DNA from 2 places in the Pseudactinotalea sp. HY158 genome. Region 1 is predicted to be linked to the other one. Evidence: predicted binding sites of a transcription regulator. Region 1 holds the regulator's gene; the other holds the start of a gene.
The links. The regulator LexA, encoded in region 1, represses DNA repair genes until DNA is damaged. The targets are predictions, from matches to a motif close to TCGAACANNTGTTCGA.
Positions count from the first base shown of each region.

Region 2: ruvA (Holliday junction branch migration protein RuvA) is a predicted target of LexA. The motif match lies at 4,065-4,080, and genes of this name have one in related genera.

Region 1 is NZ_CP045920.1:2,322,900-2,330,448, reverse strand. It holds gene hflX (GTPase HflX) at 1-428, shown strand, start outside; gene GCE65_RS10280 (LacI family DNA-binding transcriptional regulator) at 456-1,448, opposite strand; gene GCE65_RS10275 (ATP-dependent DNA helicase) at 1,668-3,665, shown strand; gene lexA (transcriptional repressor LexA) at 3,721-4,425, opposite strand; gene GCE65_RS16280 (LysM peptidoglycan-binding domain-containing protein) at 4,943-5,539, shown strand; gene nrdR (transcriptional regulator NrdR) at 5,703-6,173, shown strand; gene mgrA (L-glyceraldehyde 3-phosphate reductase) at 6,206-7,246, opposite strand; gene GCE65_RS16275 (DUF5302 domain-containing protein) at 7,450-7,549, shown strand, end outside.
Region 2 is NZ_CP045920.1:1,633,109-1,640,657, forward strand. It holds gene GCE65_RS07270 (PrsW family intramembrane metalloprotease) at 1-184, shown strand, start outside; gene pdxS (pyridoxal 5'-phosphate synthase lyase subunit PdxS) at 253-1,182, shown strand; gene GCE65_RS07280 (hypothetical protein) at 1,309-1,542, shown strand; gene GCE65_RS07285 (NUDIX hydrolase) at 1,810-2,394, shown strand; gene GCE65_RS07290 (YebC/PmpR family DNA-binding transcriptional regulator) at 2,539-3,294, shown strand; gene ruvC (crossover junction endodeoxyribonuclease RuvC) at 3,383-3,985, shown strand; gene ruvA (Holliday junction branch migration protein RuvA) at 4,098-4,706, shown strand; gene ruvB (Holliday junction branch migration DNA helicase RuvB) at 4,699-5,721, shown strand; gene yajC (preprotein translocase subunit YajC) at 5,835-6,281, shown strand; gene secD (protein translocase subunit SecD) at 6,320-7,549, shown strand, end outside.

The sequences.
Region 1 (7,549 bases):
TCGTCGTGCACGTGGTCGACGCGGCGCACCCGGACCCGGAGGGCCAGATCGTCTCCGTCCGGGACGTGCTGCGCGACATCCCCGGGACCGCCGACCTGCCGGAGCTCGTGGTGCTCAACAAGGCCGACCTCGCCGAACCGGAGACCCTGGCCCGACTGCGCACCGCCGAGCCCGGGGCGATCATCGTCTCCGCGGCCACGGGCGCCGGGATCGAGGAGCTGCGCGAGCGGATCGCCGCGGACCTCCCGCGGCCGCGGATCGAGGTCGACCTCGTCGTGCCCTACGACCGGGGCGACCTCGTGCACCGGGCGTACACGACCGGGGAGGTGCTCAGCGAGCTGCACGACGCCGAGGGCACCCACCTCGTCGCCCGGGTCGACGAGGCGCTGGCGACCGATCTGCGGAAGGCGACCCAGGCGTCGTCCTGACGCCTGCGGGCCGCCCCGGCGACGCGGCTAGACGCTCGCCGGGGGGCGTTCGCCCGAACCCCGTTCGATGAGACGCACGGGCAGCGTGACGTTCTCCGGCGGCCGCGAGTCGCCCGCGATCCGATCGAAGAGCAGCTCGGCCGCACGGCGCCCCATCCCGCTCGCATCCTGCGCCACGACGGTCACGGGCGGGTCGAGAACGTCGGCCAGCTCGAAGTCGTCGAACCCGACGAGTGCGAGTCGCTGCAGGATCCGCCGGCCCGTGCGGAGCGCGGCATGGGTGAGCCGGTTGTTGCCCGTGATGAGCGCCGTGGGAGCCGGATCGAGGTCGAGCAACCGGGCCAGCACGGCGTCGACCTCCGCCACGTTCGGGGTGCCGAGGTGGATGAGGCGCTCGTCGACGCCGGCGCCTGCGGCCTCGAGGGCGGCGCGGTAGCCGGAGGCGCGCTCCCGCGCGGTGTACAGGGACGGGTTGTCGCCGAGGTAGGCGATCCGCCGGTGGCCGTGGGCGAGGAGGTGCTCGGTGGCCAGGCGGGTGCCGCCCGCGTTGTCGGCGAGCACCGTGTCGGCCTCGAGCCCGCGCACCGGCCGGTCGATGAACACGAGCGGGGCGCCCATGCGCAGCTCGGTCGCCAACCCCTCCGACTCGATGCCCTCGGTCGGGGTGAGGAGCTGTCCCTCGACCTGGCGGCCGTTGAAGGTGTTGACGAGCCCGACGGCGCGGGCGGGATCCCCCTCGGAGGAGGCCGCGACGAGGAAGACCTCGCGTGCCGCGGCGACCTCCTCCGCGGCACGGGTGACCACCGAGTAGAACGGGTCGGAGACGTCCTCCATGACGAACGAGATCGTGTTCGTGGAGCCCTGGCGCAGCTGGCGCGCGAACTCGTTGCGGCGATACCCGACGGCATCGATCGCGGCGGTCACGCGCGCTAGCATGTCGTCACTGACGTAGGGATCACCGTTGACTACCCGGGAGACCGTCTTGTGGCTCACGCCCGCGAATGCAGCGACATCGTGCATCGTGGGCCGCGACGTGCCCCGTCGACGTGAGTGGGAGGGCCCGGCAGTCGTCATGGCGGACGATCCTTTCTGGTGTGCTCCGACCGGAGCCAGGTGGCGAGATGGCCGGAATCAAGCGATTGACATCGTTAACAGGACATCCTAACGCTCTTGGGCCCCCGGCGGGGACGATCCGTGGACGCACGTTCGCGCCGACCGCGAACCTGGGAGGATGGGCGGGTGAGTGGCGCAGACGTGGACGAGGTGCTCGACTCCGTCGTCTCGGCGATGGCCGGATCCCGGCGGGAGGGCCAGCACGAGATGGCCCGGGCGGTCTCGGCCGCCGTCGCCGGGGGCGGCCGGCTGCTCGTACAGGCGGGCACCGGCACCGGGAAGTCCATCGCCTACCTGCTGCCGACGCTGCTGCACACGATCCGGACCGGGGAGCGGGCCGTCGTGTCCACGGCGACCCTGGCGCTCCAACGACAGATCGTCGGGGTCGACCTCCCGCGGCTCGAGCCGGTCGTCACCGCCGCGGCCGGCCGCGCACCCGAGGTGGCGCTCCTCAAGGGATGGCACAACTACCTGTGCAAGCACAAGCTCGCCGGCGGCTACCCCGATGAGGAGGAGGCGCTGTTCTCGAGCGAGGGCCTGCGGGCGGAGGACCATGCGCCGCCCGCCGGGGAGTCGGACCCGGGCGAGGGCGGCCGGGAGCGGAGCGGCCTCGCCGCCCAGGTGCTCCGGCTGCGCGACTGGGCCGCCACGAGCGAGACCGGGGATCGCGACGACCTGCCCGCGGGCGTGAGCGACCGGGCCTGGCGGCAGGTCTCGATCAGCGCGCTCGAGTGCCTCGGTCAGAAGTGCCCACTCCTCGACGAGTGCTTCCCCGAGGCGGCGCGCAGGCGATCGCGGGAGGCCGACGTCGTGATCACGAACCACGCCATGCTCGGGGTCGCGGCCTCGGGCTCCCCGCGCGCCCTGCCGGAGCACGATGTGCTCATCATCGACGAGGCGCACGAACTGCCGTCCCGGGTCACCTCCCAGGCGACGGTCGAGCTCTCCGGAGCGGCGGTCGAGCGGGTCGCCCGGCTCGCGCGCCGACACGCGGGCCTGGCGACGACCGCCCTCGACGAGGGGGCCGCGGCCCTGCGGGAGGCGCTGGCCCACGCGCAGCCGGGCCGATGGCCCCGCGGGCTGCCGATCGAGGTGAACGCGGCGGCCCGCGCGATCGACGCCGGCACCCGCGAGGTGCTCACCGCGTTGCGGGAGAGTCGCGGCGCGGGGAAGGGCGACCAGGGTGGCACGCTCATGGCCCGCTCCGCCCTCGTCGAACTCGCCGAGGTGACCGACCGACTCCTGTCGGACTCGATCGCCGAGAACCGTGATGTGGTCTGGTGCGAGGCGCCCCGACAGGCCGGCGAGGCTCCCCGGATCATGGTCGCCCCGCTCGAGGTCGCGGGGCGGATCGCGGGGGAGCTGCTCGGGGAGAAGGCGGTCGTGTGCACCTCCGCCACTCTCACCCTCGGCGGGCGGTTCGAGCCGGTGGCCGCCATGATCGGCCTCGCCGGCGACTACGAGGGAATCGAGGTCGCCTCGCCGTTCGACTACCGCGCCCAGGGCATCGTCTACGTGGCCAAGCACCTGCCGCCACCGGGGCGAGAGGGCCCGAGCGACCAGCTCCTCGACGAGGTGGCCGAGCTGATCACGGCGGCCGGCGGGCGCACGCTCGGCCTGTTCTCCTCGCGCCGGGCCGCCGAGGCCGTGGCCGAGGTCATGCGCGAACGGCTCGAGGTGCCGATCCTCGTCCAGGGCGAGGACTCCATCGGCTCGCTCGTGCGTCGATTCATCGAGGACGACGCCAGTTGCCTCTTCGGCACGCTCACCCTGTGGCAGGGGGTCGACGTGCCGGGGGACACGTGCCGACTCGTGCTCATGGACCGCATCCCGTTCCCGCGGCCGGACGACCCGGTCATGTCGGCGCGTTCCGACGCCGTCAAGGCCCGCGGCGGCAACGGCTTCATGCAGGTGGCGGCCGCGCACGCAGCCCTCCTGCTCGCCCAGGGGGCCGGTCGGCTCATCCGGGGGGTGGGTGACCGCGGCGTCGTGGCGGTCCTGGACCCGCGGCTCGCGACCGCCCGCTACGGCAGCTTCCTCGCGGCGTCCCTGCCTCCGCTGTGGCCCACGACCGACCCTGCGCTCGTGCGGGCCGCCCTCACCCGGCTGCGCGAGGGCTCCTGAGCCTCGTCCCCGCGCCCCAGCAGGAGCGGGGGGGCCGGCGCGAAGAAACGGGCGGCTAGAGTGCGCGCAGAACCGCGACGACGCGCCCGAGGATGACCGCGTGGGTGCCGTCGATGGGGGAGTAGTTCGGGTTCGCCGGGTGGAGCCAGCGGCCGTCGTCCGCGTGCCGCAGCGTCTTGACCGTGGCCTCGCCGTCGATCATGGCGGCGACGATCTCGCCGTTCTCGGCCACGGACTGTGACCGGACCACGACCCAGTCGTCCTCGCAGATGGCGGCCTCGATCATCGAGTCGCCCACCACCTTGAGAAGGAAGAGTTCGCCGTCGCCGACGAGCTGCTTCGGCAGGGGGAAGACGTCGTCGATGGCCTGCTCGGCCAGGATCGGCCCGCCCGCCGCGATTCGTCCCACGACCGGCACGAAGGAGGGCTCGACCGTCACGGCGCCCTCGTTCGTGGCGAAGGTCGGCGCGCCCTCGGTCGAGGGGGCGTCCGCCGCGTCCGTGCCGACGGAACCGTCGGGATCGATGAGCTCGATCGCCCGGGTCGCGATCGGGTCGCGTCGGAGGAGACCCTTCTCCTCGAGCACCTGGAGCTGATACTTGACGGACGACGGGCTGGCGAGTCCCACGGCCTCGCCGATCTCGCGCATCGTGGGCGGGTAGCCGCGTTCGCTCAGGGAGTCGCGGATGCACGCCATGATCCGCGCCTGCCGTTCGGTCAGATCGGCGGCGGGGCGCCCGGTCTCGGCGGTGGGGCTCATGGACTCTCCTTCGTTCCGTTCCGGCCGGGGGCCCGGGACCGGGGCGTGGCCACGCCGCGAACCTCCCGGCGCCGGAGATCCGAACGGGTCGATCGGATGTCGGTGGTCGGTGCTCAGCTTGGTCGTGATGTTGATCAGCCTACGGCCGCAGACACCGGTTCGCCAAACATATGTTCGAACCGCGTGTCGACATCGGCCGGGCTTCCTGTTATCTTCGTACAAGCGTACGACGAACGGACGTTCGAGAGGAACGACGATGAGTGTTCTAGCTTCAACGAAGCCCCACCGTGCCGGCCGCCCACTCCCCGCCGCAGTCCCGCAGCGGGGACCCCGCCCGACCGACCCCGCGCGCCGCTCCCGCCGGGCCCACATGGTGCTCCTGCCCGAATGGAGCGAATCGCCGGAGCGGGCCGAGGACCGTGCTCCCGGCCGCGGGAGCGGAGCGGGCGATGTCGCCGCCCGGCTCCCGATCCGGTCGCTCCCGCATCGTTCCACCACCGTCCCCGCGACCGCACCCGTGACCACCCCGCTCCCGACCCGGGCGCCCGTCGAGCCTCGACGTGAGGCCGCCCCGGCCGTTCGGACCGGGCTCCACCAGCACGTGGGAGAGGCGCTCTCGCTCGTGGTCTCCCGGCCCGTCGGCCGCATCGTCAACCGGCCGGTCGGCCGGATCGAGCCGACGCCGACGCTTACGCGGGCTCCGGCGCGGGTGCCCTCGTCTGCGCCGCGGTCGCTGTCACATGCGGCAGCCACGCACTCGGTAGCCACGCACTCGGTAGCCACGCACTCCGTCGCGGCGAGCCCCGCGCGCCGGCGGAGCTTCTCCCAGCTGACCGTCCGCGGCCAGCGGGTCCTGGTCGGCGCCGGGTTCGCCCTGGCGGTCGGACTCGGATCGCTCGTGGGTGGCCTCGTGCAGTCCGGCGGAGACGTGCCCGCGGCGACCGACGTCGTCACGGTCGAGTCCGGCGAGAGTCTCTGGCAGATCGCCGGCGCCGTGGCCGAGCCGGGCGCGGACCTGCGGCCGCTCATGGAGGAGATCCGCGCGCTCAACTCCCTCGACGGTTCCGCCCTCACCGGCGGCCAGAGCCTCCTCGTCCCCGTGGCGGCGGGCTGAGCATGCCACCGCGGCCACGTGCACCGGCGGGGCGGAGCCCGACGTGCACCGGGGGCGGAGCCCGACGTGCACCGGCGGGGCGGAACTCCACTTGCACCGGCGGGGTGGAACCCGTAGCGTTTCCCGGAGTTACAGATATGTGATTCGAAGGGATGGTGCACGGGTGCATTGCCCATTCTGTCGACACCCCGACTCGCGAGTCGTCGATTCGCGAACCGCCGAGGACGGCTCCTCGATTCGGCGCAGGCGTCAATGCCCCAACTGCGGTCGGCGTTTCACCACGCTCGAGACGACGAGCCTGTCGGTGATGAAGCGCTCCGGCGCGGTCGAGCCGTTCAGTCGTGACAAGGTCATCGCCGGCGTGCGGAAGGCCTGCCAGGGCCGCCCGGTGAGCGAGGATCAGTTCGCGCTGCTCGCCCAGCAGGTGGAGGAGGCGGTGCGCAGCACGGGGGCCGCGGAGATCGACGCGCACGAGGTCGGCCTGACGATCCTCGGCCCGCTCCGGGATCTCGACGAGGTGGCCTACCTGCGCTTCGCCAGCGTCTACCAGGGCTTCAGCTCCCTCACGGACTTCGAGGACGCGATCTCCACGCTGCGACGAGAACGAGACGAGCCCGCGCCCGAGACCCCCTGATCGGCTCTCGCCGCAGCGCGGCGGTGACGCCCTCAGGCGTCGCTCGAGCGGGCCCAGATGTTGATGTCGCCGTCGCGCGCGAAGCGGTCGATGCGCTCGAGTTCGTCCGCCGTGAAGTCCAGGTTCGCCAGCGCACCGAGCGTGTCGCTCAGCTGCTCCACGCTCGAGGCGCCCACGAGGGCGGTGGTCACGCGCGGGTCGCGGAGCACCCAGGCGATCGCCATCTGCGCCAGGCTCTGGCCGCGCGCCTGAGCCACCTCGTGGAGTGAACGGATCGCCGTCAGATTCTGCTCGCTGAGATGCTCGGAGCGGAGCGAACCGTGCCGCGCGGCCCGAGAGCCCTCCGGGACTCCGTGCAGGTACTTTCCGGTGAGCAGTCCCTGTGCCAGCGGGGAGAACACGACCGAGCCCATGCCCGCCGACCCGAGCACGTCGAGGACGCTCTCGCCCGAGGTGTCGGGCTCCTCGATCCAGCGATTGAGCATCGAGTAGGACGGCTGGTGCACGAGCAGGTCGAGGCCGATGTCGGCACAGACGGCCAGGGCCTCGCGAGTGCGGGTCGCCGAGTACGAGGAGATCCCCGCGTACAGCGCCCGGCCCGAGTCGACCGCGGTCTTGAGGGCCCCCATCGTCTCCCGCAGCGGCGTGTTCGGATCGAATCGGTGACTGTAGAAGATGTCGACGTACGGCAGGCCGAGTCGGTCGAGGGAGGCGTCGAGCGAGGCGAGCAGGTACTTGCGGGAGCCCCATTGGCCGTAGGGCCCGGGCCACATGTCGTACCCGGCCTTCGTCGTGACGACGAGCTGGTCGCGCAGGCCGGCGAGGTCCGAGTGGAGCACTCGGGCGAAGTTGCGCTCGGCCGACCCCGGCGGCGGTCCGTAGTTGTTCGCCAGGTCGATCTGCGTGATCCCCTGGTCGATCGCGTGCAGGATGATGTCGCGCTGGCGCTGCAGCGGCGTGTTGTCGCCGAAGTTCTGCCACAGGCCCAGCGAGATCGCTGGGAGGTCCAAGCCGCTGCGTCCGGCGCGACGCATGGGCATCCGGTCATATCGATCAGCTGCGGGGGTGTACATGCCCCGACCCTATCGGCACCGATCGGGGGTGGGCCCCGAGTGATCCGGGCCGATCCGGTCCGATCCGGTCCCGGCCGACCCGGGCGCGGCCGGGCCGACGCGGGCCACGCCGTCAATAAGCTGGGCAGCCGCGACCGTCCTTGGCAAGCTGGGGGGAGTGGGTCAGCCGGACCCCGGTACAGACAGGTCACTAGGAGGCTCAGATGGCTGAGAACCAGGACGAATACGCCGACGCGAAGGCGAAGATGCGCGCAGCGCTCGAACGGAAGAAGGAGACCGAGCATGCGCGGGCCGACGGCCGCT
Region 2 (7,549 bases), 690 kb from region 1:
CCGCTACGGCGTCCGCGCGAAGGACGCGATGGCCCAGTTCCAGCGCAACGCCACCCGGATCGCGCTGTTGCGCAACCGGGCGGTGCACGGGCGCGCACCCGCCGACATGGAGGCGAGGGAGCGTCGTCTCCTCGCGTCGCTGAGCGAGAACCGCAGGGCGTTCGCCGCCGCATCCGCTCGATGACCGACAGCCGAGACGGCGCCGCCCGGGGCATGGGATGGCGCGGCGACGGCGGTAGGCTCGGACACATCCTGAGCATCACGCCCGTCCAGATCCCTCCGAGGAGCATCGTGAGCACCCAGCCCGCCGCAACCCCGCGCGTCAAGAGCGGCCTCGCCGACCACCTCAAGGGCGGCGTCATCATGGACGTCGTCACCGCCGAACAGGCGCGGATCGCCGCCGACGCGGGCGCCATCGCCGTCATGGCGCTCGAGCGCGTGCCCGCGGACATCCGCGCCCAGGGCGGCGTCTCCCGCATGAGCGACCCGGACATGATCGGCTCGATCGTCGAGGCCGTCTCGATCCCCGTCATGGCGAAGGTCCGCATCGGGCACTTCGTCGAAGCCCAGGTGCTCGAGAGCCTCGGCGTCGACTTCATCGACGAGTCCGAGGTGCTCACGCCCGCCGACTACGCCCACCACATCGACAAGTGGGCGTATCGGACGGGCTTCGTGTGCGGCGCGACGAACCTGGGTGAGGCGCTGCGGCGGATCAACGAGGGGGCCGCGATGATCCGCTCGAAGGGCGAGGCGGGCACCGGGGACGTCTCCAACGCCACGACCCACATGCGCCAGATCCGCCAGGAGCTGCGGCGCCTGGCGAACCTTCCGGAGGACGAGCTGTACGTCGCCGCCAAGGACCTCGCCGCGCCGTACGACCTGGTGCAGTCGGTCGCCGCCACCGGCGAGCTCCCGGTACCGCTGCTCACCGCCGGCGGGATCGCCACGCCGGCCGACGCCGCCATGATGATGCAGCTCGGCGCGCAGGGCGTGTTCGTGGGATCTGGGATCTTCAAGTCCGGCAACCCGGCCCAGCGGGCCGCGGCCGTGGTCGAGGCCACCGCACACTTCGACGACCCGGACGTCATCGCGCGGGTCTCCCGCGGCCTCGGCGAGGCCATGGTCGGCATCAACGTCGACGACGTGCCGGTGCCGCATCGCATGGCCGAACGCGGCTGGTAGGGGGCGAATCGGCGCGTTGATCCGGGAGGCGCGCACCGATCGACGACGTCGTCGCCCGGCGCGGCCGGGCGCGTTTGACTGCATGATCCCCTTCTCCTGTTGGTAGAACGCATGTAGCGTTCATGCATGACGCACCTGCAGATTCGTGACGTTCCGGACGAGATCCGCATCGTCCTCGCCGAGCGTGCGCGCGAGCGTGGGCAGTCGTTGACCATGTACCTCCGAGAGATCGTTGTGCGGGAGGCGTCGTTCGCGGGGAACCGTGCACTGATCGATGACGTCGTCGCCCGGCGCGGCCGGTCGAGCCTGACGACCGAGGACGTGCTGGCTGCCCGGGACGCCGAACGCAACCGATCGTGATCGTTCTCGACACGTCGGTCGCGGTCCTGTTGTTCGGTGATCCAGGACTGGACCCACGTGTCACAGACTCCACCGAGATGATGCGGGGCTATCCGGTAGCGGCAGGCTGAGAGGACAGCGCGGGCACGTGGTCACCCGCGGCGTGGCCGACCTCGAGCGCGATCCGCCCGGCGATGACGGCGCGCCCGCTATCCTGGCCGCTATGCACGCAGGTTCCAGGCTCGCCGCCGCGCGCGGCCGGCGTGGCCACACGGGCGAGCGCGTCCGGTGAGCTCGCTCGGTCCGGACTGGGTCCGGTGCGCGGACGGGGTGCTGTACCGCAGCGCCGCCCGCGTGCTGCTCTTCGACGACGAGGACCGGCTGCTGCTGGCTCGCGGTCACGACGCGGACGACCCCGGGCGCAGCTGGTGGTTCACGATCGGCGGCGGGATCGACCCCGGCGAGTCCCCGCGGGAGGCGGCCGTGCGCGAGGTCGACGAGGAGACCGGGATGCGGTTGGACCCGGCCGGACTGGTCGGACCGGTGCTGCGCCGCCGGGCGCGATTCGACTTCTTCGCCGAGACCGTGCGGCAGGACGAGGACTTCTTCCTCGCCCGCGCCGACGGCGAGACGACGCTGAGCCGGGCGGGCTGGACCGCGATCGAGCGCGACTTCATGGACGAACTGCGGTGGTGGCCGCTCGGGGAGCTCTCCGCCACCGCCGCCGAGGTGTTCCCGCACGGCCTGCCCACGCTCGCGGCCCGGTTGGCGCGCGGCTGGGACGGCACGCTCATCCACCTGGCCGACGACAACGACGACCAGCGCCCGGCCCCTCCGGGCGGCGAGCGGCGTCACGGGCCGTCGAACGGGTAGGATCGACGGCGGACGTCAGCCCGGCCCCCGCGCCCCTCGAGGCGGGTACCCGACCGGATCTGTGGGGCTCCGCGGGTCACCGCGAGTCGGCCCATCGATCGGTTCGGGCGCGCGGCCGGACCACGACAGCGAAGGAGATACGGCATGGCAGGTCACTCCAAGTGGGCCACGACCAAGCACAAGAAGGCGGCCATCGACGCGAAGCGCGGCAAGCTGTTCGCGAAGATGATCAAGAACATCGAGGTGGCGGCGCGCACGGGCGGCGGTGACCCGGCCGGGAACCCCACCTTGTATGACGCCATCCAGAAGGCGAAGAAGTCCTCGGTCCCGAACGACAACATCGACCGGGCCGTCAAGCGCGGCTCGGGTGCGGAGGCCGGGGGGTCCGACTACGACACGATCATGTACGAGGGCTATGCGCCCGGCGGCGTGGCGGTGCTCGTCGAATGCCTGACCGACAACCGCAACCGGGCGGCGTCCGACGTGCGCGTGGCGTTCACCCGCAACGGCGGAAACCTCGCCGACCCCGGCTCCGTCTCCTACCTCTTCCACCGCAAGGGCCTCATCGTCGTTCCGAGCGACGGCACGTCCGAGGAGGCGGTGCTCGAGGCGGTGCTCGAGGCGGGTGGCGAGGAGGTGACCGATCACGGCGAGTTCATCGAGGTCCTCACCGAGGCGACCGACGTCGTCCAGGCCCGGGTCGCGCTCCAGGACGCGGGGATCGAATACGACTCCGCCGACGTCGTCTTCCACCCCTCGATGGAGGTCGAGGTCGATGCCGACGGCGCCCGGAAGGTGCTCCGCCTCATCGACACCCTCGAGGAATCGGACGACGTGCAGAACGTGTATGCCAACTTCGACGCCTCCGACGAGGTCATGGCCGAACTCGAGGCGGAGTGATCGCGCCCGGAGCGAGCACGCCCGGAGCGAGCGCGACTCGGCGGCCTCGCTCCGGCCCCCGGGCGGGCGGCCGTGGCAGGCTGGTCGAATGCGGATCCTCGGCGTCGACCCGGGCCTGACGCGATGCGGCCTCGGCGCCGTCGAGGTGCGCGAGCGGCGGGTGCGGCTCGTCGACGTCGGGGTCGCCCGGACCACCCCCGAGATGCCGCTCGAGGAACGCCTCCTCGCCATCGCCGATGAACTGACGGCCTGGATCGCCCGACTGGAACCCGAAGCCGTCGCGATCGAGCGGGTCTATGTGGGCAACAACGTCAGTACCGTCTCGGCGACGACCCAGGTCGCCGGCCTGGCGATGGTCGCCGCCGCCCGCGCGGGCTGCGCCGTCGCCCTGCATACGCCCACCGAGGTCAAGGCGACGGTGAGCGGCTACGGCGGCGCGGGCAAGGCGCAGGTGCAGGAGATGGTCCGGCGGATCCTCGAGCTCGAGGAGCCGCCGCGGCCCGCCGACGCGGCCGACGCGCTCGCCCTCGCGATCACCCACGCGTGGCGAGGCCGGGCCGCGGCCCTCGACCGGGGCGGACACACCGCACCCGCCGTGGCCGCCGCCTCGACGATGACCCCCGCCCAACACCGGTGGGCCCGGGCGCGGGCGGCCGCCGAGCGGGCCTCCCGGCGCGCGCCGAACACATGAGCGAGCGCGATCGCCGTCCGTCCGGGACCGGTGGCCGGGCGCGTCGCTTGACGCGGGCGCCCGCGACCGCGGTACGGTGTCGTACAAACGTTCGGATGAATGAGGTGCCTCGATGATCGCGTCCGTGCGCGGCGATGTCCTGCGGATCGGCCTCGACTCGGTCGATGTCGACGTCTCCGGTCTCGGCTACCGGGTCTACACCACGCCCCACACCCTCGCGCAGCTGCGCCACGGTCGGGAGGCGGTGCTCGCGACCTCCCTCGTGGTGCGCGAGGAGGCGCTCACCCTCTACGGCTTCGCGGCCGTCGAGGAGCGGGACATGTTCGAGACCCTCCAGACCGTCTCCGGGGTCGGCCCCCGGCTCGCCCTGGCGATGCTCGCCGTCCACACCCCGGACGAGGTCCGCGGCGCGATCGACCGCGAGGACACCGCCGCGCTGCGGCGGGTCCCGGGCGTGGGGGAGAAGTCCGCCAAGCGGCTCGTGCTCGAGCTGCAGGGCAAGCTCGGAGCGCCCGCCGGTGACACGGGCGGGCCCGGTCCCGCCGCCGGCGCCGCGGCCGCGGTGAGCGCGGACGTGCTCGCCGCGCTCGAGGGCCTCGGCTGGAACCCGAAGGCCGCCGAGAAGGCCATCGCCGCGGTCACCGCGGACGGCCTCGACCCGGCCGACACCGCAGGCGTGCTCCGGGCGGCGCTCCAGGCCCTGGGAGGCACCCGTGGATGAGGCCCACCTGCTCGCGGCCGAGGCCGACGAGGTCGAGCGTGCGGCGGAGTCGGCACTGCGCCCCAAGCGGCTCTCCGAGTTCGTCGGACAGCCGGTCGTGGGCGACCAGCTGAGCCTCGTGCTTGAGGCCGCGCGGGCGCGCGGGCGCACTCCCGATCACGTCCTCCTCGCCGGTCCGCCCGGGCTCGGGAAGACGACGCTGGCCATGATCATCGCCGGCGAGGTCGGGGGCTCCCTGCGACTCACGTCCGGCCCGGCGATCACCCACGCCGGTGACCTGGCCGCGATCCTCTCCGGGGTCCAGGAGGGAGACATCCTCTTCATCGACGAGATCCATCGCCTGGCCCGACCGGCGGAGGAGATGCTCTACCTCGCGATGGAGGACTTCCGGGTCGACGTGGTCGTCGGAAAGGGCCCTGGGGCGACCTCCATCCCGCTCACGCTGCCCCCGTTCACGGTCGTCGGAGCCACGACCCGCTCCGGCCTGCTGCCCGCGCCGCTGCGCGACAGGTTCGGCTTCACCGGCCACCTGGACTTCTACTCCGCCGACGACCTGCGCACCGTGCTCACCCGATCCGCGCGGCTGCTCGGCGCCGAGCTCGACGAGCGCGCGGCCGCGGAGATCGCCACGAGGTCGCGGGGAACGCCGCGGATCGCGAACCGGCTGCTGCGGCGCGTGCAGGACTGGGCCCAGGTGCGCGGCACGGGCGTGCTCGACCTCGCCGCCGCCCAGGCGGCGCTCACCGTGTTCGAGGTGGACGCCCGCGGGCTCGACCGGCTCGACCGGTCCGTGCTGCACTCCCTGTGTCGACGCTTCGGCGGCGGGCCGGTCGGCTTGAGCACGCTGGCGGTCGCCGTGGGCGAGGAGCCCGAGACGGTCGAGACCGTCGCGGAGCCGTTCCTCGTTCGTGAGGGGCTGATCGCGCGCACCGCCCGTGGCCGCGTGGCCACCGACGCCGGCTTCGTGCACATCGGCCTCGTGCCGCCGGCCCGGGAGGGCACGCTCTTCGGTTGACGCGCCCCCGGTCGCGGCCGGGTTCCGTCCCCGAACCGCTGGCGATCCTCCTCAGCAAAGTGACGTAGACTCAGCCAGTCCGTGTTCACATCATGATGGAGTGACCAAGCCCCATGGGTCTTCATATTCTTGCCACCGCCCTTCCCAGCGCCCAGAACGGCGCGGCGACCGGAGCGGGTGCCGGCATGTTGCCGCTGCTGCTCATCGCGGTGGCCTTCATCGGCTTCATGATGTTCTCCAATCGTCGTCGGCAGAAGAAGAACGCCGACCAGCTCGCCTCACTGCGTCCGGGGGACAAGGTGCAGCTGAGCGGCGGCATGCAGGGAACCATCGTGAGTATCGGAACGCGTGAGGCCTTCGTCGAGGTCGCGCCGGGCGTCGTCGTGACGTTCGTGCCGCAGGCGATCATGGGCAAGCTGCCTGAGCCGTCGGTGGCCGACCTGGGGGAGATCGCCGACGAGACCGACGAGCCCGAGGCCGCCGAGCGGGACGCCGCCGGCCCGGACTCACCCACGAGCCCGGACTCGGCCCCGGGCGGCGCTGACAACGAATCCCGCTGACCCGCGGACCCGATCCGCTCGGTCCTGAAAGGCATACCGTGGCTACACGCCCTCCTGCGCAGTCCCGCCCGTCCTCACGCCTCATCCTGCTCGGCGTGCTCGTCGTGCTCATCTTCGGCTCCATCTTCGGAGGAACGAAGCTGTCCGACGCGTCGTGGTCGCCCAATCTCGCGCTCGACCTCGAGGGCGGCACGCAGCTGATCCTCACCCCGCAGACCGACGACGGCTCGCAGATCACCGACAGTGACGTGCAGCAGGCGATCGAGATCATCCGGCAGCGCGTCAACTCCTCCGGCGTCTCGGAGGCGGAGATCACGAGCCAGGGCGGCACCAACATCGTCGTCGCGCTGCCCGGCGAGCCGGACGAGGACACGCTCAACCTCGTGCGTCAGAGCGCCCAGCTGCGGTTCCGTGCCTTCCTCTACCAGGCGCCGCCCGGACCCATCGACCCGCAGGCGCTCGACCAGGCCCTCGCCGAGCAGGAGGAGGCGACCCAGGAGGCGAACCCCACCGACGGTACCGAGGGGACCGACGGTTCCGCCGATACGGAGAGCGCGGCCCCCGAGGAGGGGGCGGCACCGGCCGACGAGCCCGCGACGGAGGACGACGCGCCCTCGACCGAGTCGGGAGCCGCGCCCACGACGGCTCAGATCGACGAGGCGGCCCGCAAGGCGGCCGACCTCGACGGCGACGGCGAGATCTCGGACACCCCCACGACCGAGCCGACCTCCCCGAGCGACCAGGCCTGGATCACCGAGCAGGACTGGTACGACTTCTACACCCTCAACTGCACCGATCCCGAGAACCTCATCGGCGGCGGCGGGGACGATCCCGCCAAGCCGCTCGTCACGTGCGCCACGGACGGCAGTTCGAAGTACATCGTCGGCCCGATGGAGATCCCCGGGACCGACATCGCCAGCGCCTCCTCCGGGATGGCCTACAGCCAGGCGGGCGCGCCGACCGGCGAGTACGCGGTCAACCTCAAGTTCAACGCCGAGGGCACCGCGACGTTCAAGGAGATCACCGAGCGGCTGCGTCAGCCGGAGATGGTCTCCTCCCAGCGCAACCGGTTCGCCATCGTGCTCGACTCGCTCGTCGTGAGCGCGCCGAGCGTGAACGACGTCATCCCCAACGGGGAGGCGCAGATCACCGGCGGGTTCACCCGTGAGGCGGCGGCCACGATGGCCCGCCAGCTCAGCTTCGGTGCCCTGCCCATCCACTTCGAGGTGCAGTCCGAGGCGCAGATCTCGGCGACCCTCGGCTCCGAG